2 regions of the Paenibacillus sp. J31R34 genome follow, and region 2 is predicted to be linked to the other one. Evidence: a T-box and tRNA genes for the amino acid it is inferred to sense, from the RefSeq annotation. Region 2 holds a T-box; the other holds one or more tRNA genes.

Region 1 (10,804 bases), on a different contig from region 2:
CTCCAAAGACAGTCTTGCAGCGGTTCGGGTAGTCGGGAACTGCTTGTGTTTGGAGACGATGTTCTTTCCCGATGAAATTCGTGCTATCAGCCAGGTTCCAAGCCTACCCGCACAAACAGCTGTGAATGAAAAGGAACTCGATATGGCTAAGTTGCTGATTGAGCAGCTCAGCGAGCCCTTTGACGCTGCTAAATATACGGATGACTACCGCATCGCGCTTACCGAGCTGATACAGCAAAAAATAGCCGGTCAAAGTGTTGACGTTGTATCCGCTCCAGCAGCTTCAGGACGAACCAATGTCATTGATTTGATGGCCGCGCTGCAGGCCAGCTTGGATGCAACAAAGAGCGCGACACCGCCTGCGCCGGCTCCTAAGAAAAAACGCGCCTCCAAAGCAAAAGGAACTGCATCATGATGCAATTGCAGCTTCCTGCCGTTCCTATGGCTCCTATAACATCTCCTGATATACCGAGCGGCCCTGAATGGTGCTATCAGATAAAATGGGATGGCGTTCGTACTTTGGTTCGTTTAGACGGAAAAGGAGGGGTAGAACTGTTTGGGCGGCGTTTAGAGCCGCGTAATCACACTTTTCCAGAAATCGTGTCCTTATTAGAACCCATACGTGTAGGGCCTTGCATTTTGGATGGCGAGATCGCTTATTTTGATGGTATACGCCCAAACTTTCAAAGAGCCAAGCTCGGGGTCCGAAAACGAGCCCATGAGGATGGCCTTATATTTGTAATGTTTGACATGCTCAACTCAAATGGTGAGGATATACGAAAGCTCCCTTTTAAACAACGTTTTGAGAAGTTACAAGCTTCCTTCCCTAAGAAAACGCCACGTCTATTTGTAACTGATTTGCACTTCGATGGACAGCAGCTTTGGAAATGGCTTAATGATCGTGAATGGGAAGGAATTATCTCAAAAAGATTAGATGGCCCATATATGGAAGGAAAGAAACATCAATATTGGTTTAAAAAGCGAAAAGAAGTCCGGTTAGTTGCAGACGTCGTCGGCATTAAACAGCGTGACGGACAGGTATCAAGCCTGGTCCTACGATATGAAGGCAGATACATCGGGCATGTGTCAGGGCTGGACAATGCCTCTAAGCAGGTACTGAAGCAATTTATGATGGAGCATCCGGGTGAATGCCCTTTCCCCGACCTTTCTAATGGCATGAAAAAATCTGACGTCGTTTGGATTGCTTCTCCCTTCAACTGCCGGGTAAGTGCGCTCGAATTTACGGAATCCGGCCTATTAAGACAACCTAGATTACTTGGGTTTGGAGATGGCGAATGAAAAAGGCAATAAGTTCAAGCCCGTGGATGCTCAAGCCGGTTTGTCCCCATCCGCTTTTCACTGACAGTACGCAAAAAAATCCTGAAACCCTTATATAAAGGATTTCAGGATTTTTAATTGTATGATCTGTAGTGGGCTCGAACCACTGACCCCTACCCTGTCAAGATAGTGCTCTCCCAGCTGAGCTAACAGATCGTATATTAGCGACGTTTATTAATATACCAAGTTCGGGCGGAAAAGTCAACCATTTTACTACTACTTTTTTGGGATTTCAAACAAAAAGCTTCGTCCTCCTACAAATCGGAGAATGAAGCTTTTTATTTTCCCTATTATTTTCAACCTACTTTTAATTTCAGCTTGGGAATTGGACATTTCCCGGAACAATATAAGCTCCTGACGTACCGTTTGCCGGAAGCGCGGGTATCGTATCCAGAACAGCCTGACCGCGAATATCAGTTATTCGCACCTGCAGCGGGCTTGTACCCATATTCGTGCCCAAAAAATGATTATAGTCCATCTTCTCCAGATTGATCCATGCGCCAGCCTTCTTATACTCCATTTTCATGACCGGATAAAAATGATTGCGCACTTGAATCGCCGCCCACCACTGGCTGCTGCCTTCCTTCACCCGATATGAAAAATTGCCAGTTATCGGTGCTTTCACAACTTTCCACGATATATGAATTGTGCCTGCTGACATTTCCCCAATTTTAGCAAAAGCGTTTGGCGACAAGTCCAGCGCTCCCGGAGCGCCTTCTGGGTACAGATCGGTGACATAGACTACCGTTTTGCCTTTAGGCCCCGTAACCTCCAAATAAGCGCCAGCAAGCGCTGCTTTGACCCCATTGTAATTCATGTCGGCCTTATTTAACGCCGTTATTTCCATATTCGGATTAATCGGGTCCAGCAGCACCGCACCTCCAGAATATCCTGAGCCTGTATAAGTCGCATAGCTTGTCCGCACATCATTCCAAGCGGCAAATGCCTGCACCGCAGGGTACAAAACGAACATCGCAAGACAAATGATTCCAAACTTGACTGCACCGTGCTTTTTCTTCATGACTGAAACCTCCTCCACATTTTGGAAACCCTAAATCTTCCAGTAGAGTCCATTCTAAGTGGTGAGGAGGTAGGTTTGCTATCACTTTTGATACTTCTTTTCTTGCATTTTGATGACATTAGCCAACAATTACACACTTTATTCGCCAAAAAAATAGAAGCACCCGCCACTTTGACTAGCTTGCGTTGTTATTCACCTTCATTATATCCATAAAAGGGATTTTGGTAATTTCTTCGCCTTTCGCTACGTGCACCAGCCTCGTTCGGGAATCCATTTTCACAATTAGCCCCGACACAGGTTCTTCCCAGTTCCACACCTCAAAAAGCAGCTCAATCCCTTCTTGATACGCTTCAACCAGACGCTCTCCGAGTTCCTCTAATTCAAACTCATCCCTTGTCGGGCGTTTTGGTTTCTTTGCCATTGCCTCCGTCTCCATTCTATGTTTTAGTACATGACCTTTGCTGTCATCCATGCCTTTTTTAACCCATCTTTAAATCATACCCTTTCTTTAAAGCATTTGTCATGGAGATTATGAAATTAGGCAAAAAAACATCCCCCTGCCATAAGCCTGGCAAGGGGACGCTTCTTCTCTATTTTTAACTTAAAATGCATGGTTAAGGAAATGACTGATGCGGTCAGGATCGAGCTAAGCCACTTATATTAGTACATACAGGAGCAAATGATGATGACCAATAGAATGAACAGTACTAGAATAGCGCCTGGGCTTGTGAAAGCACCGCCTACTTTATTTCCGCAGCCACCGTATCCTGGACCTACTCCTACATTTCCTACTTCATATCCCATTTCGTTGCTCATCTCCTTTTTTTAAGGTACACAGCATCATATGGTCAAACGCTTAAAAGGGTTGGGCTTTCGGGCAAAATGGGTATTCGCCTCGCAAGACAGGCGCTACCCCTTCATTTTAATTTTCCGTTTACAATACGTTCATTCCCAGATAATCAAACAGGTGCATACTGATTTTAAGCAGGAGGTGATTTGCCCATGTATTATGATGAAGATCGCGTACCGTTTGATGCGCCAGATGAAGTCGTTGTCAAAGAGGAGAAAAAAGAATAATGCAGCGCCAAGGCTTCCCGGACACAATGGGAGCTTTTTTTATTTTATTTTCAGCTTCGTTTCAGTGCGGCTTCAGATGGTTAATCCATACTAGCAACATACTCCCTTTTAATATACAGTTGGGTCCGCTTGAATAGCGGGCCATTTTTTTGAAATATAGGAAAGGATATGATTTCGCCATCCATTCTCTATATGCCAAAGGACGGCTTTCGGCCGTTTCACCTTGCCTATTTTCAGAAAAAATCTGCTGGATGGCCGGCAAATTAAATGTTAATGTTGTTATCAGTTGGCATTCATTTTATTTTAAGGTTGGCTGCCTATACTAATCACATGACCCCCCACTATTTATATAGTATAACCTTGACGACCTGCCTTCCGGCGGGTTCTTTTTTTGCTCAAGGATGCGTTATTGGCGGTCTAAATGATAAAAAAACAGGATTAAGGTAAAAATCAGCTTCGTTTCATTTCTTTTTAAGGTACGAGGCGCATACTGACGTTACTCTCTTTTCGACATATATTGTTGTGACTCGCAGCGATGCGGGTTATTTTTTTTGCCTACTTGTATTCATCCCTCCGCCATGCCTGCCGATAATAAAGGTGGAGGTGGTGAATAATGGATATAGCAGCATTATCAACGTCACTTAGTCAAGCATCACTCGGCACGGCCGTATCGATTAGCATGCTGGATATGGGTCAAGAGCAGATGCAGGTGCAGGCGCAAGGGCTTATCAAAATGATGGAGCTCAGTGTCAATCCAAATGTCGGCAGCCTACTAGATATTAAGGTATAGTCACAGGCAAGCGTGGAGCGGGAAGGTCAATCCTTCCCGTTTTTTTCATGCCGTACAGAAAAAACATGCTTGCTCATTAGCCTAAATGCGAACAAATGAATTGTTTTTGCTTCGTTCTGCAACAATAAAAGAAATAGCAACGTCTGGAATCATATAAGGCAGCAAAAAATATAAAGAGGTGACTGGAAATGAAGAAAAAACCACTACTATTAACCCTTATCTTGACCATGATGATGCTGACAATCGGACAAAGCGCTTGGGCGTTCAACGATGTCAAAAACGAACCGAATGCCAAAAAAATTGAAGCGCTCCAGCAGCAGGGCATTATTACCGGTGACAAAAACGGAAATTTCCGTCCGCAGGGCAATCTGACTTATGCGGAAGGCATCTCCATGATTGTCAAAGGACTGGAGCTTAACTTTGATCATATTCGTTTTATTAAGCAGCCGCTGGCAGCCGACTATTATACGAATATTAAAGATGACAAATGGTACTCCCAAGCTTTCATCATCGCCCATTTCTACGATCTGGGTGTAGCTAAAGATGTGAAAGCAAATGACGTGATGACTCGTGAGCAATTCGCTCAGCATTTGTTCAAAGCGATTGATCACAAAGTGACTTATGCGATGATTGAAATGTACGTGATGCTTAATGATGAGGCTGATGTAAATCCAGACTTCATGGGCAATATTCAAAAGCTGCTCCTCAGCAAAATCGCAACGCTCGATGCAAAGCAAAATTTTTACCCAACCGCTTCGATCAAACGTGGTGACGCTGCAGCATGGCTGCATGATGGCATTGCTTTTATGAAGAAAATGAAAGAAAATGAAGCACCTGTTAGCCAACCAGAGCCATCTGATAACCCCTTCACGGATGCGAGACTAACGGTTACAGCCGTTAATGCGGAAGTCAATAAAGTGACGGTAACAGCAACGGTGCCTCACCCAGGATATGGCATTCAAATTTCCGGCATCACGTTTGATGGTGACCAAGCTACTATTAAGCTAGAGCGCACGGAGCCTAAACCAGATCAAATGTATCCTCAAGTTATTACAGAAGTACAGGTTACGACGTATGTGGATGCCAAATTCAAGCCCGTCCTTCCAGCAGCCTCTGTTGCCTTTCAAGGCAGCTCCACTGCTGCTCCTGCGGGCAGCAATACGTCTGTCGCTTCCTAATATCATGACGGACTCCAACTAAAGCCATTATGAAAAAGCCGCTGAACAACGCGTAAGCAACTACGCGTGTTCAGCGGCTTTTTGGTTTTTACAATATGCACCAGCTGCCCGGTCAGGGGCATAGCGCTTGCCTAGCTTGAAGAACTATAATGCCGGGATGCTCCAATCGATTTCACGCTCTCCCAGCTCTTGCAAATAAGCATTCGCCTGTGAGAACGGCTTGCTGCCGAAAAATCCGCCACGAGCTGACAATGGGCTAGGATGCACGGAGGTAATGATTTTATGCTTGCCCGTGTCAATGAGCTCCAGCTTCTTCTGCGCGGGATTTCCCCATAAAATGAATACGACTGGACGCTCGCGTTCATTAAGCGCGGTAATGATGCGGTCGGTGAAGGTTTCCCAGCCCTTTTTCTTATGCGAGTTAGCTGCCGCCGCTTCCACTGTCAGCACCGTATTAAGCAGCAATACCCCCTGCTCAGCCCACGCCCGCAGCGAGCCATGGGTTGGAATGATACAGCCTAAGTCTGCATGAAGCTCCTTGTAAATGTTGCCGAGCGACCTTGGCACAGCTACTCCCGGCTGCACGGAAAAGCTCAGGCCATGAGCCTGGCCAACTCCATGATAAGGGTCCTGGCCTAAAATAACGACGCGCGTTCCTTCATAAGAGGTGTAGTTAAGCGCATTAAACACATCCTCCTGCTTCGGATATACGGTTTTCGTGCTGTATTGCTCCGTCAAGAAAGCTTCCAGCTTCTTGAAATAAGGCTGTTCAAATTCAGATTGCAGCCTATCTGCCCAATCATTGTTCAACTGCTGAAACACCGCGAAGTCCCCTCTCTATGTACAACATTATTTTCGTCCAAAATCGGCTTTAATTTCTCCCCATTCCTCGGTGTTCCATTTGAGCACCTTGTTCGGATAGGTGTTCGTCTTCAGCCATTTCTCCGCTTCATCGGTCAGTGCCCAAATTTTCGCTGTAGAGGCGTCTCTTACGAGCGTTGAAGCAACCTTCTTATTACGCAGCCAGCTTAGCGCTGTCCTAGAGTCGCTGTACACCGTTCTCGCGCTGCCCTTCTGCTTCAAATAAGCGAGTGCGTGCACAACAGCGATGAATTCTCCGATATTGTTTGTCCCATTTGGAATCGGTCCGACATAAAATAAAATTTCGCCCGTCTGTGTATCGACGCCCTTGTATTCCACCGGACCCGGATTGCCCCGCGTACCGACATCTACAGATATGCTGTCATAGTCGATTTCTCCGGACTCCTGCGGCTTGGAAGCCGTCTTCTTAAAACCACCCGAGCTGCTGCTTGCTCCGCCCGTCGTGCTCTTCCCCTTGCCCCAGTGGCTGCGCCAGCCTTCCTTGAAGGCGGTATCCGCCAGCGCCTTGGATTCAAAGGATTTATATTTCGCATCCTGAACGCCGTTCACCTGCTCCTGGCATTCCTTCCATGTTGCGAATACGCCTGCTTGCTTGCCTACCCATACGACATAATATTTTGATTTCGCCATTAGCGTGTTCTTACCACCTTTACCAAACGTCCATTCCTCTATTAAATCGAAAAATGCAGCTCCTGTCCACCCGAACGACAGAATTAAACAAGCGTAAATGGCTGAAGCCGTCCTCTAACGGCAAAGCTACCGTTTCGCGGGTGGGATATAAGCCCATTTATAAGTATGAAGCTTATAAATGCTTATATTTTGCAAAAGAGCGACCAGCAGCGCTGATCGCTCTTCCTTAATGAGTAGTTCCTTAATGAGTAGCTCCTTAGTCCCGACTAGCACCAAGGAAACGCAGTATAAACAGAAACAGATTGACGAAATCAAGATAAATGCTCACGACGATCATTGGAATGTCCTCATCGCTAAAGCCTTGGCGAGTAAGACGCGAGAAGTCAAACAGCGTCCAACCGATGAAAATCAAAATGCCGAAGCCGGATACCATCAGCTCTGTCGTTCCCGAGAACGGAAGGAATAAGCCAACGAGCGTCATGAGTACAAGCACAATGGTTGAAGCGAACAAGAAGCCGCCAAGGAATGAAAAATCCTGCTTCGACTTAATCGCATAAAGCGCCGTGCCGCCAAAAGCGAGTATCGCAACGCCAAGGCCCTGCAATACCAGCGAAGCGCCAAGGATGCTAATGTAGCTAACAATGACGAAATACATCGTCAGGCCAGAGACGAACATAAAGCTGTACATCAGCGTGTAGCCGATCGATTTCTTTTTCCGTAAAAAGAGCAATGCAATCAGCAAACCGATTTCCACAATATACAGCGGCATAGCTAGTACAGGTGGAACGACCTGACCGATCAAGAAGCCGACAAGCGATACGATCAGGGAAAGAAATAAGACCCGAAAAACTTTCGGCAGTAACAGCTGCGACGAATGAATCGTATACATAAAACAAGCTCCTTTAATAGTAAATTTAGTTTATTCTATTATCTAGTTTACACCAATTCCCTCAATAATAACACTCTATGTAAGCATAGCTTTTCAAAAGGTTATGCTGTTTATCGACTGAATATTTACAGATATAAGAAATAAGCCACCAGATCACAGTGATCGGCGGCTTATTCTCATTTGCAAATGAAAAGATTAGGAATGCTGCCCGTGATACATCATGGGCTGAGTTTGCTGGCCGCCAGCCGGCATCTCGGAATATGTCTTTTGACACATCATATTAGAAATTCGCGGAATGTATACCATTTCTCCTGCATTCAATTGAGCCGGGTTAATATGGGGATTGGCTTCCTCCATTATTGCATGAGGGACATTATATTTGTGACAAACTGCCGCCAGCGTCTCACCATGCTGAGCCTGGTGCTGGGCATATATCATGTCGTCCGAGCTGCCTTCTCTAATAAAAGGGAACAAAAATGGTGAGAAAAAGAAAAACGGGAACAGAACACGGTTAGGAAAAAAGGGATGCGGGAACGGACGAAAGAAAGGACGACCGAACCCACCACCAAAGCCACCACCAGGAATAAATGCACGATCCATAATAATACCTCCGTTTGATATAGTCATTTGTCTATATAGCGTATTATTTTGGGCGCCATTGGTGACAACTATTTTTGAAAATTGGACGAATGGGTGTTAGCTTGACAGCTCCAGCCACTGTTCCAAACGCTGATCCAGCCCCGCTTGCAGCTCTTCCCGCTCCCTCCATTTCTTTTCAAGATTTGCCGTATCGCCCATATGCTCGATTTGTTCCAGCTCTGCATCTGCTATCGCAATTTCGGCTTCAAGCTTTGCAATCTCCCGCTCGACATGCTCAAGTTCTGTCTTGTACCTTAACGCACTCGAATGGGTTGCTGTATTTGCCTGCTGTGTTTTCTGCTTATTAGCGGGTGCTTCGGCATCAGCAGCAGTACTTCTATTCGAGCGCTTCTTCTCCATGCCTGCGCCACTGGCTGCTCCTTGCGTTCCTTTTACGGTTGAGTTTGCTTGAAGCCGTTCCTCCCGCTTTGCCTTAAAATCATCATAGTTGCCTATATAAGTGGCGACCTTTCCTTGTCCCAGCTCCCACACCCGCTTCGCCAAGCGATTGATGAAATAGCGGTCATGCGAGATCGCAAGCACCGTGCCCGGGAATTCCTCCAACGCCTCCTCCAGCGCCTCGCGCGATGCCACATCCAGATGGTTGGTCGGCTCATCGAGCAGCAGCAGATTTGGCTTGCGTCTTACAAGCAGCGCGAGCCGCAGCCGTGACCACTCTCCACCGGAAAGCGCTGCGAGCGGCTTGAATACGTCCGCCCCATAAAATAAATATTTGGCCAGCACATTCCGTGCTTCGCCTTCCTCCAAGCCGCCCTCCAGACGGAAATGCTCCAGCACGGTTTGCTTATTGCCCTTTAACGGCTCCTGCTGCGCCAAATACCCGATTTCCAATCGTGTTCCCTGCTCCACTTGCCCACTGTCAGGTTCCATCTCGCCTAGCAGCAGCTTGAACAGCGTCGTTTTTCCGGAGCCGTTATCGCCAAGCAGCACGACTTTCTCGCCATATAGCAGACCGCCCTCTGCCTCCTGTAAAATCATTCGTTCCCCGAACTGCTTCGTCAAACCTTCAAACGAAATGACATTGCGTCCAGAACGGTCAAGCGGCGACAGCTCAAACTCAGCTGTATTCCGCTCTAAAACCGGGCGCTTTACCGTTTCTATTCGCTCTAGCGCCTTACGGATCGACGCCGCACGCTTGAAAAACTTCCCGTTGCCGCCGATGCGGCCCCATTCTTCCAACTGGCGAATCGTTTCTTTCATTTTTCGAATGACTTTCTGCTGCTCTTGGAACTGGGCAAATTGCTGGAGCAGCAGCTCCTCCTTCTCTTTCAGATAACCGCTATAGTTGCACAGATAGGTATGGGCTTCGCCATCCTCCAGCTCAATCATTTTTGTACCGACGGTATCGAGAAAGTAGCGGTCATGCGATACGATCACACAAGCGCCTTCATAGTGCTGAATGAACTGCTCCAGCCATTCAATTCCTTTGAGATCGAGATGATTTGTCGGCTCATCCAGGAGCAGCAAGGCTGGACGTACAACGAGCTGTGAAGCTAGAACAATACGAGTTTTCTCGCCGCCCGACAAGCTTCCGAAGCTCCGCTGATCGTAGCTGCGATCAATGCGCAGGCCGCTAGCAACCTGATCAATCGCCGTATCCATGTCGTAGCCGCCGCCTTGCTCGAATTTTTCCTGTGCAACAGCGTATATTTTCAGCAGCCTCTCCATTTTCACAGGGTCATTTGCCGCTTCTTCCCCCGCCATCTCTCGCTCGAGCTCCGACATTTCCTGCCTGCAGGCCATCAGCTCGCGAAAGCCGTAAGCCATCACCTCATATACGGTAAGCGATTCAAACGCCGCTGGAATTTGCGGCAAGTAGCCGATTAGCAAATCCCTTTTCACAGTCAGCAGCCCATCATCGACCTGCTCATGTCCGGCAATCAGCCGAAGCAGCGTCGATTTGCCACTGCCGTTGCGGCCAATGAGCCCTACCTTCTCTCCCTCCTGAAGCTGAAGCGTTATGCCATCCAGCACCAGATTTGCCGCGTGGTATTTTTTTATTTGTTGTACATTTACAATGATCATTTGAAGAGCCTCCTATTTGATGAGGAAGACCCTAGCTTGAAAACACAAGGTGAAACGGCTGTCGTCATCCTCTGACGGCGCAGCGCGTTTCATTCCGAGAATTATAGAGAAAGGATAGAAACATCACAAACTTTTCTATAATTCAAAAAGAGCCGCAGCAACAAGCCCGCGACCCTTCGAATAGCAAAGCAATCCGTTGTGGTTAAGGTAGGCGTCTTCTCGCGAATGGTATATCCGTATGATTAAAAATGGACAGACTGATCCCGTTCGCGGAAAATGCATGCATAATGCCAGCCATAGCAATCGGCAGCTGG
Region 2 (10,804 bases):
GCACAAAGAAGGTGCCAAAATTCCCAACACCTTCTTCAAAAATTTTATTCATCTAAATGGACTAACACCAAACTTCAACAACATCTGATAAAGCATGTTCAATGGAAGACCCATTATCCCGTAAAAGTCGCCCTCAATTTTCTCAATAAAAACTGCACCTAACCCCTGTACACCGTAACTTCCAGCCTTATCAAGTGGCTCTCCAGTTGCTACATATGCCCGTATTTCCTGGTCACTCATTGGTCTAAACGTTACTTTACTTATAATATAACCCACAATTACCGTTGGCTGTCCACTTGGTGACTGAGATAAAACACGATACTGACCAATGTCTCCAAGGTGCATTGTGGTGTCATAGCCCCCAGCTTTGTCATACGATTCCCCGGTAGCTATATAACGATGAATCTGTTCATCCTTAAGCGGCCTCATATGCACCTTCGTCATACGATGAGCCGAAGATTGTTCACCATTATGCGTTAAAACACAAGCAACACCTGTATATACTTCATGAGCTCTGCCTTGTAGGCTGCTCAACATAGCAAAAGCATCTGCCTCATCCACTGGCTTGCCCAGTACATGGCCATCCACAACGACAATTGTATCCGCGCCTACGACGATAGAGGGTTCCGTATTCCCCTGTTTCCGCAAAAGCTCAGCCGTTGCCCGCGCCTTGCGCAAGGAAAGCTGTTCCACAATTTGCTCGGGGCTCCAATCGGACGGCACACTTTCGTCCGCTTCTGAGGACAAAATATAAACCGGCAAGGAAAGGTCAAGAGAGGCGACCAGTTCCTTCCGGCGCGGAGACGACGATGCCAGCACAAACTGGCTGATCGGATTCATAGGTATAGCGCTCCTTCGTTTAAGCTTACATTTTGCGATAAAGCCATATAGCCACTATAACACCAATAATACTGAATAAGCTAATTTGGAAGTTAATCGTCATTGTAAAGCTCAGCACATATAAATCAACGGCAGGAGACCATGAAGCCTGAATCGCTTTGGTCAAGAAAGTTATTCCCGGAATCGACTCCAGCCAGCGTGCCACCAAGGCCCCCGCAAGCAGACCGAGCACTAGGAAAAGCAATAACATCCAGCCGTTTTTCTTCATAGTTCAACGCCTCTCGCCAAGTAATGACAACTGCTCTCTATTATACCTTAGTATGATTTCTGTTTACAATGCGCGTATAGTCTCAAACCATGTTTTTTGTGTCAGGATCGCTTCCATTAGCGCTCGCTGTACCGACCACAAGTGTGCCTGAGAAGGGTTTTTATCATATTCCGTAAGCGACGAAGCCGCCGTATTTACCGCTTGGACAACCGCCCCCATTGAAGCTTTACCCGTCTCGCCTTGAATGCCGGACTCCATCGCCTTTATGCTGAGCGTCCATTTTTGATGCTCCGCCCTCCAAGCCTTCGCCGCGTTCTCGCCAAGTGGTGCAAGAACTGGCTGCTCCAGCTGGGCCAGCGCCAAATCATCGAGCATGCTTATCAAGGCATTCGTCTGTTCAAAAAAGCGGTTTGCCTCTGCTGCATCCCCTTTAAATGGAAATTGCTGCGGCGCCTGAATGATCAGCTCCTTCACATATACCTCGGTGCCAGGCAGCATTTTGCTCAGCGCAATTGCCCTGCTGCGGTCACCCGCCATCCCCGCATATACCCGGTAGTCGTCTGCTGTTGTCGCAGCAGCAGCTGCAAGCCCCTTGCTAGCCAGCTCCTCCATGGCGGCATCCTTGCCTTCTGAGTTGCTAAATACGCCATATTGCAGCAAATGGTAGGCCTGTGGCTGGATAGCCACTTCTACCGTTTCAAGCGGCGCAGCTGAACTTGCCCCATTCCCCGCACCTGCTTCCGTGCCCAAGCCATTTTCCGCACTTTGCGAAGCTGGATTTCCGCTAACCGCGCTCGACTGCCCGCCCGAATTAGAGGGGTCTGCTGATGAGGAATCCAAAAATAAAGACAGCAGCAAATACCCGAATAATGCTCCCGTTGCCAGCGCCCCAGCGACAGATAAAAAAACATTGATCCATGATGGCGAATGTCCAAGCTTGCGAATAGAGCGAACCGGACGGTTGCCCAGCTCAAGCTCAGGCGAATGCCGCTCGCTGTCATTTGCCCATCCATAGTTGGCATTTTCTGGCCCATGCTCCGCTCCATTGGCACTCCATTTTGAGCCGCTGAAAGAAGGTGCCTGCTGCTGGTGAGGATCATTTGATAGCGGGCCCCCTTCCTGCTCGTCCATCTGAGACTGCTCTTCAGAAATATGAACAGGCGGCTCTTTATCTACTATATGTTTCGGCGATTTCGACGAAATGGGCGAATCGGCATGCGAACGGATTCGACTAGCCGTCTTTGTCTTAGATTCTTCAGGCAAGTGATGATCCGACCCGCGAATCAATTGCTCCAGCTGATCCATATCCTCCCCGGCCTGGCTGCTCCATGGACTGAACTGCTCATCTGAATAAGAGGCTGCATTTTTGTATAAGGGGATGACTTCAGCAAAACCTCCCTGCTTCGAAGCACCTGGCTGCGCAGAAGCAGCCGGGATTTCCACAACAGGCTGCGCCGCGGCCATCTGCTTGTTTTCGGAGCGCGAAGCTTGTCCGGCTTGGTCGAAACGGTACGTAATGCGGTTTTTTGAGTTCATGTCATTCTCTCCTTGTCTCATTCTTCTATTCCTACTCTATGAGACAATTAAGAGATTTATGATTATGAACAAACGGATACGCAAGCAAAAACGACTTCGTCGTCCTTCTAGGACGAGCGAAGAGCTTTGCCCTAGAATTCTAAGCGGATATAAGGATGCAACTTATATATTCTTAGAATTCAAGGTGAAACGGCTATCGCCGTCCTTTGGCGGCGCGGCTCGTTTCATTCCGAGAAATATAAGCCCATTTATAAGTGCAAAACTTATAAATTCTTATATTTTAAATAACATTCGCAGCTTACCTCAAGTTTCGTACAGTCGACAACCTTTTTTGCTATAAAAAGCTAAGGGAATTGTATCCATCATATAAAAGCCGTGCTAGCTCATTTGAAAGCATGATGTAAATATCTTCAAAGACATTTCCATAGTTTGGGCGCAGCTCCTTTTTGCAACGAAACCAAAAACGCTGGAAAACGATTTTAACGTTTTCCAGCGTTTAATGGAGTCCATATGCCCTTAGCAAGGGATACCAGCTTTATTTACGGCCTGCCTTCAGCCATTTAGCCAAAGCATCCGCTGTTTTCCAAATATCGCCGGCTCCCATCGTAATGACAAGATCGCCAGCAGAAGCAGCTGTCTTCAAATACTCCAGCACTTCTTCCTTTGTCGCAATAAACGTCGTATTCGCATTGCTGTTCGTCTTAATCAGCTCGACCAGCCTCTCCGAATTGACGCCCTCAATTTGCTGTTCGCCAGCTGGCGAATAGATATCGGTAATGATGACCTCGTCCGCTTCCGGAAACGCCCGGCTGAACTGGTCGAGAAGGAAATAGGTACGCGTGTAACGCTGCGGCTGGAACACAGCTACAATCCGTTTGCCTGTCGCTTTGGCAGCACTGATCGTTGCGCTGATCTCGGTAGGATGATGGGCATAGTCGTCAATAACGAGAATGTCCTCTACTTCGCCGAGCACTTGGAAACGACGCTTCGCCCCAATGAATTCACGAATAGCGCCCGCAATTTGCGCAAATGGCAGCCCTGCTTCCAGGCAGGTAATAATGGTAGCCATCGCGTTATATACATTATGTTTACCTGGTACAGACAGTTCAACCTGGCCCAGCAGCTTCCCTTGGTGGGTAAGCTCGAACGATACTTTGCGGTCACCAAGCACGACTTTCTCTGCCTTGTACTGGGCTTCACCATCAATGCCGTAAGTAACGAGCTGTGATGGGTCGAGCGATTGGCTTGCATACAGCTTGCTGATGATCTCTTCAATATTGTCATCGTCCGCGCATACGATAGCTTTGCCATCCGGCTTTACCTGCGACAGAAACTGAACGTAGGCAGCCTTCAGCTTGCCGAAATCCCCGTCATAGTTTTCCAGATGATCCGGTTCAATATTGGTTACAATCGCAATAGACGGGTGATAATGCAGGAAAGAGCCATCGCTCTCGTCGGCTTCCGCTACGACGTATTCCCCTTTTCCCGCCTTTGCATTCGTGCCGACGTTTACAATCTCGCCGCCAATGATATACGTCGGATCGGTTCCGCAGTTTTCCATAACGAGCGCGATCATCGACGAGGTCGTCGTCTTGCCATGAGCGCCAGCAACAGCGACGCCCTTGCCTTCATTCATAAGCTGAGCCAGCATTTGCGAACGATGCAGCACCGGAATATTGAGAGCTTCCGCGGCGCGGCGCTCCACATTATCCTTCGTTAGTGCAGTGGAGTAAACCACCAGCTCCGCACCTTTAATATTTTCCGGCTCATGACCGATATAGATTTTTGCGCCTTTCGCCGCCAGCTTCTCTGTGAGTTCCTGACGAGCGACATCAGAACCAGTTACAGTATAGCCCTTCTCCAGCATAACGCGGGCGATAGCACTCATCCCGTAACCGCCTATTCCGATGAAATGAACATGTTTTGCTGTATTCAAAGACGGTTCACCAACCTTTTTCAGAATCAGAGTTGTACAATAAGCGGGCGCGAACGTCCGCTATTAAATAAAGCGTTCCGGTCACAACCCCAAGGTCTGTTTCCCCGGTCAAATGCTGCAGCTGCTCAAGCGCTGCTTTCCAGTCAGGCTCCACAATCAACTCAAAAGCCTCGTCCCCCTGTACAGCACGTACTAGATCAGCCAGCGCCTGCGCATCTTTTTTGTTGCGAAAATCAGGCTCGGTCACAATTAGCGTATCTACTATTGGCAGTATATGCTTCATAACCTCGCGATGATTCTTATTATCCAGCATACCCATCATTAGGATTAAACGATCATAACGATAGGTTGATTTTAATGCGGCAGCAAGCGTCTGTGCTCCCTCAGGATTATGCGCGCCATCAATGAGAATACGCGGGGAATGCGACACCATTTCCAGGCGCCCAGGCCATGCAGCAAGGCGCAGCCCCTCCTCCAGCGCATCATCCTCCACAATAAGAGCCGCATATTGGCGAAGCACCTCAAGGGCCATCACTGCGACCGCTGCATTCGTGCGCTGATGGGCGCCGTTCAGCGTGATCGTCAGTGGATGAATCGGACGGAAAAGCCCATCAAAACGGAACGTTTGCTCATCCTCGCGAACCGAAAGCGCCGTCTCGCTGAACTGCTCGCCTAACAAATACAGCGAGCTTTTGCTGTCGATCGCTTTTTGCCGAATAACTTCGATCACTTCTGGCTGCGTAACCGCACTCACGACGGGAACGCCAGGCTTAATAATACCTGCCTTTTCCGCCGCTACCTTCTCCAGCGTATCGCCAAGGCGATCCATATGGTCATGCCCGACATTGGTAATGATGGAGAGAACAGGCGTCACAATATTTGTAACGTCCATTCGTCCGCCAAGCCCCGTTTCCCATACGACATAATCGGGATAGGTTACCTTAGCGAAATACAAGATAGCCAGCGCCGTAGACACCTCGAACATCGTTGGAGAACCCAGCTCAGTTGCCGCAATTTCCTCAACGATAGGCTTTAGCACATTCGACAGCTCAAGCAGTGTCTGCTCTTCAATATCAGCGTTATTATATTGAAAACGATTCGTAAACTTCGTAATGTATGGCGATGTAAACGTACCTACATCATAACCGCATTTAATGAGCGTGCTCGTCAAAAAAGCACAGGTAGAACCTTTGCCGTTCGTTCCAGCGACATGGATAAACTTCAGTCTGCGATGCGGATTGCCCAGCCGCTCCATCAAGACTAGGGCCCGCTCAAGACCAGGCCTTATTCCGAATGGAATAAGACCATTTATCCAATCTACTGCTTCCTGGTAAGACTGCAGCCCGCCGCTTTCCGGCTGGCCTGAGAGCTGATTTGTCATCGTAGAAACGCCTTCTTTCTTCCCGGTGTCTATCCGCGCAAATCCGCGATTCTAGCTTGAACCTTATCGCGTTTGTCCGCATAATCCTTCATTTTGGAGCGTTCCTCTTCGATGACCTTCGCAGGCGCCTTCGCTACAAAGCCCTCATTGCCCAGCTTCTTCTCAATGCGGGTTACTTCGCCGTTCAGCGTCGCAAGCTCCTTCTCAAGTCGGGCGATTTCCTGCGAAATATCAATCAGCCCTGCAAGCGGGAAGTACAGCTCCGCGCCCGTTACTATACCGCTCATCGCCTTATCCGGAGCCAATAAATCAAGACCAGTCTCAAGCTTCGAGGTTCCGCAGAACCGGCGGACAAACTCTTCATTGCGAGTCAGAATTACCGCTTCGGCTTCGCCGCTCGGCTTAATCAACATCTCAATTTTTTTGCTCATCGGCACGTTTACTTCCGCGCGGACATTACGCACTGAACGGATGATATCCATCAGCAGCTCCATTTCCTTCACTGCTTCAGGCGCTTCCAGCGCAGCATCGTACTGCGGCCATGCGGCAAGCGTAATCGTCTCGCCTTCATGCGGCAGATGCTGCCAAATTTCCTCACTGATGTAAGGCATAAACGGATGAATCAGGCGCTGCGTGCGGTCAAGCACATATGCGAGTACCGACTTTGTCGCTTGTTTCGCTTCTTCATCGTTGCCATAGAGGTTAAGCTTGGCAAACTCGATATACCAGTCGCAAAGGTCATCCCAGATGAAATTGTACAGCTGGCGTCCAGTCTCCCCAAACTCGTAGCTGTCCATCAAACGGGTTACTTCGCGAACCGTTTCATTCAGGCGGTGCAAAATCCAGCGATCCGCCGTACCCAGCTTGCCGCTTATATCAATGTCGCTCGCTGCGAAACCTTCCAGATTCATCAGCGCAAAACGCGACGCATTCCAAATTTTATTCGCAAAGTTGCGTGCCTGCTCGACCTTCTCAAAGCGGAAGCGCAAATCCTGCCCCGGTGTGCTGCCTGTCGAAAGCATATAGCGCATCGCATCGGCGCCGTACTGTTCAATCACTTCGAGCGGATTGATGCCATTGCCAAGCGACTTGGACATTTTGTTGCCGTTCGCATCGCGTACGAGACCGTGAATCAGCACGTCCTTGAACGGCTTTTGCTCCGTAAACTCCAGCGCGGTAAAAATCATCCGGGATACCCAGAAGAAAATAATATCGTAGCCCGTCACCAAAACATTCGTTGGGTAGAAGCGTTTTAAGTCCTCGGTCTGCTCCGGCCAGCCAAGCGTCGAGAACGGCCACAGACCCGAGCTGAACCATGTATCCAAAACATCCTCATCCTGGCGCAGCTCCGTGCCACCACAAGACGAACAGCTCGTTACTTCTTTATAGTCTACATGCATTTCACCGCAGGCGTCGCAATACCAGGCCGGAATACGATGTCCCCACCACAGCTGACGGGAAATACACCAGTCGTGTACATTTTCAATCCAGTGCAAATAAATTTTCTCAAAACGATCCGGAACGAATGTTACACCGTCGCTGGATTTTTGCGCTTTAATCGCCTGCTCAGCCAGCGGCTTCATATCAACGAACCATTGCGTCGATAAATACGGCTCAACTACCGCGCCGCTGCGCTCACTGTGGCCCACCTGATGCACGTGATCCTCGATTTGAACGCACACGCCCTGCTCCTGTAAATCCTTCACGAGCTGCTTGCGGCAGTCGAAACGATCCAGTCCCGCATAAGGGCCGGCTTCCGCATTCATCTTGCCGGACTCGTCCATAACGATAATTTGCGGCAGATCATGACGAAGGCCTACCTCGAAGTCATTCGGATCATGAGCTGGCGTAATTTTCACAGCCCCGGAGCCAAATTCCTTGTCTACGTATTCGTCTCCAATAATCGGAATTTCGCGTCCAATGACCGGCAATACGATCATTTGACCAATCAGGTGCTGGTAACGCTCATCTTCAGGATGAACAGCAACCGCACTATCGCCCAGCATCGTTTCCGGACGCGTTGTCGCAACCGTAATATGTCCTGAGCCGTCCTTCAGCGGATATTGCAAATGGTATAAGTGACCGTTCAGCTCTTTATGCTCAACCTCAATATCAGACAAAGCGGTTCTCGCAGCCGGGTCCCAGTTGATGATTTTTTTGCCGCGGTAAATGAGGCCCTTCTTGTACAGCTGTACAAATACCTCGCGAACAGCCTTAGACAGCCCCTCGTCAAGCGTGAAGCGTTCGCGCGAATAATCGAGCGACAGCCCCATTTTTGCCCATTGGCCGCGAATCGTCCCAGCGTATTGCTCCTTCCAATCCCATACCTGCTCCAAAAAAGCCTCGCGTCCGAGATCGTAGCGGGATTGTCCTTGCTCGCGCAGCTTCTGCTCCACTTTCGTCTGTGTTGCAATGCCTGCATGGTCCGTTCCCGGCAACCACAGAGCATCAAAGCCCTGCATCCGCTTAAAGCGAATGAGAATATCCTGCAAGGTGAAATCGAGCGCATGCCCAATGTGCAAAACTCCCGTTACATTCGGCGGGGGAATAACGATCGTATAGGTCTCGGCCTCTGGGCGCTTGCCCGCTTCAAAAAATTTTCCATCCATCCAGAAGTCATACCACTTCAGTTCAGCGGCTTTTGGGTCGTAGGTCGTCGGCATCGCCGGCGTCGTTTGATTTTCAGACATAAGCTCCATCCTCCACATATCGCATAATGGCATCCATACATAATTTTGAATACAAAAAAACCTTCCGCCCTTATAGCAAAGGACGAAAGGTTAGCTTCCGTGGTACCACCTTTGTTCCGCGCGTCTTGCTGCTGCACGGCACTCAAACAGATAACGGCTGTGGCCGGCTTGAATTAACGAATAGCAATTCGTTTGATTCAAGCAACTCCAGGGCGACTTGTACGAGTAAAATCCTGCGGAACTCTCAGCACTAACGGCTCCGCTCTCTGAAGGCTTGGCTGCGTACTCTTCCCCTTCAACGTCGTTCGTTGACTTTAAGACATATTTATCTAATGATACACTCTTTGTGAGAAAAAGTCAAACCACAGGGCTCGTACAAATCATTATATGTCATGCTGTATGCCAAGGTGAAACGGCTCTAGCCGTCCTTTCGCGGCGCGGCGCGTTTCAGTCCGAGAAATATTAGAGAGGGGATGGAGAAATCAGATCCTTTCCTATATTTCAAGCGTAAACGGCTGCCATCGTCCTCTGGCGGCAAAGCTGCCGTTTCGAGGGTGGAATATAAAAAGAGCTTTGACCGCTATTTCGCTGATCAAAGCTCCTTCTGTCAAACTTCCTGCCGCTACGGAATATAAAGCAGCTGTCCTTCCTCCACCGCCGACTCATTCAAGCCGTTGTACAGCAAAATCTCCCGCGGGTTCAAGCTGTAGCGCACCGCAATTGAATCAAGCGTCTCGTCGCGCTGCACGATGCATACCCGGATTTTACGGAATTCCCGCTCATCGGATTGCTTCAAAAACAAATTGCGCCACTCGATTTCATCGCCTGCGGGCTGCTGCGCCTTCGTCTGCTCCAGCGCATACTCCGCCGCCTCCTGCTCCGCAGCTTGCCGCGCCAATTGCTCGCGCTTGCTCGTTTGCAGCAGCGTCACAAGCCCCACGCCTGATGCAGGGGATGCCGCTGCTTCCGGCGCCTTGCTGCCAAATGCTATTCGCATCTCCTGCTTCTCTGGCTCTGCTTGCGGCTCCGCACTTGCTTCCTCCGCCTCCTGCCACTGGCTTAAACGCTCCAGCTCGCTATCCTGCCACGGAGATGCATCGTAGCTGTTCTGCTCTGCTGCCGCGGGGATGTAAGGCTCCTCTGGCTGTTGCGGTTGTCCCCCCGGGCTCCATTCAAAATCCTCCGCTTGCTGATAGGCAGAAGCTCCCTGCTGCCTCTCCTGCGCGATACCATGACCCAGCCCAGTTACGGCTGGCTGCTGCGCATAAGCAGGCGCCGAATTATAATTTGCGTTAAAGCTCGGCTGCGACCCGGAATGATCCTGCTCCTGAAACCACTCGGCTGCCGACCAGCCTGCATCACGCGGCGAAGGCGAAATCGTAACCCCAGCCTCCGGCCCTTCTGCTTCCTCGCGTTCATCAGCCTCTTCATACACCCGCTCATTATAAGCATTGTAAGCTTCAATCTCGGAATCAGACTCGTCGAACGCTTGATCCCCATTAAACGCTTGAGCTTCTTCCTGCTCACCTCTTAAGGGCAGTTGCCTTTCCTGTCCAGCAAAATAAGGCTCAGCTTGCGCTCCCAAAGCAACCTGGGCAGCCTCAGCAGCCTCGTGAGCCGCAAAGGGTTCGCCACCACTCCGCCGAAGCTCCTCTTCCAGCGAAGCCTGACTCGTATCTATACGATCATGGATGACGGTGAATGGCTCCTCGCGCCACGCTTCCTCCGGCTCCTGCTGCGGCTCCACGAGAATGCCGCGAAGCGACAGCACCCCGGTAATGTTAAGCGTTCGCGATGATAGCAAATCGACATCGAAATTATCAATTTCCACCGTCACATCGTCCAGCCGTGAAATCCGGTTCAACGGCATTGTAATTTCGACGGGGATGAAATGCTCCAGTGCCTGAAGCGGAGCGGCTTCATTCGTACTGCGATATACTCCGCTTAGCAGCAGCTGGCCTTTCAATACTGCGTGCTCCCCCTGCTCAACAACCTGAATGCGAGGCACAAGCTCAATTTCTTCCAGCTCATCGATATCGGCAACTTCATCCGACAGATGCACGCGTTCATACACGTCAAAGCGCAAGCCTTTCGTTTGATCCGTCACGCTCAAGTCCTCCCTCCCTATACTGACCCATTTAGACAATGCTTGG

Evidence for each region. A T-box is a leader RNA that pairs with one kind of tRNA and senses whether it is charged. The one in region 2 lies ahead of AC50YG_RS19395 (valine--tRNA ligase), so its partner is inferred to be a tRNA-Val.
Region 1: it has a tRNA-Val gene. The T-box ahead of AC50YG_RS19395 (valine--tRNA ligase) is inferred to sense a tRNA for this amino acid. The anticodon was not compared.

What each region holds. Positions count from the first base shown of each region.
Region 1 is NZ_JBXENU010000003.1:311,896-322,699, reverse strand. Features, by position in the region: gene ku (non-homologous end joining protein Ku) at 1-415, shown strand, start outside; gene AC50YG_RS10810 (ATP-dependent DNA ligase) at 412-1,299, shown strand; tRNA gene AC50YG_RS10805 (tRNA-Val) at 1,422-1,494, opposite strand; gene exlX (expansin ExlX) at 1,652-2,311, opposite strand; gene AC50YG_RS10795 (YolD-like family protein) at 2,535-2,780, opposite strand; gene AC50YG_RS10790 (hypothetical protein) at 3,020-3,163, opposite strand; gene AC50YG_RS10785 (YjfB family protein) at 4,050-4,226, shown strand; gene AC50YG_RS10780 (S-layer homology domain-containing protein) at 4,415-5,404, shown strand; gene AC50YG_RS10775 (uracil-DNA glycosylase) at 5,549-6,226, opposite strand; gene rnhA (ribonuclease H) at 6,254-6,916, opposite strand; gene AC50YG_RS10765 (Bax inhibitor-1/YccA family protein) at 7,173-7,805, opposite strand; gene AC50YG_RS10760 (LysM peptidoglycan-binding domain-containing protein) at 8,001-8,405, opposite strand; gene abc-f (ribosomal protection-like ABC-F family protein) at 8,502-10,490, opposite strand; gene AC50YG_RS10750 (RAxF-45 family protein) at 10,693-10,804, opposite strand, start outside.
Region 2 is NZ_JBXENU010000007.1:2,974-13,777, forward strand. Features, by position in the region: gene AC50YG_RS19370 (Maf family protein) at 49-840, opposite strand; gene AC50YG_RS19375 (DUF4321 domain-containing protein) at 866-1,108, opposite strand; gene AC50YG_RS19380 (hypothetical protein) at 1,172-2,644, opposite strand; gene murC (UDP-N-acetylmuramate--L-alanine ligase) at 3,180-4,580, opposite strand; gene AC50YG_RS19390 (bifunctional folylpolyglutamate synthase/dihydrofolate synthase) at 4,588-5,961, opposite strand; gene AC50YG_RS19395 (valine--tRNA ligase) at 5,991-8,651, opposite strand; T-box leader at 8,727-8,959, opposite strand; gene AC50YG_RS19400 (LysM peptidoglycan-binding domain-containing protein) at 9,274-10,758, opposite strand.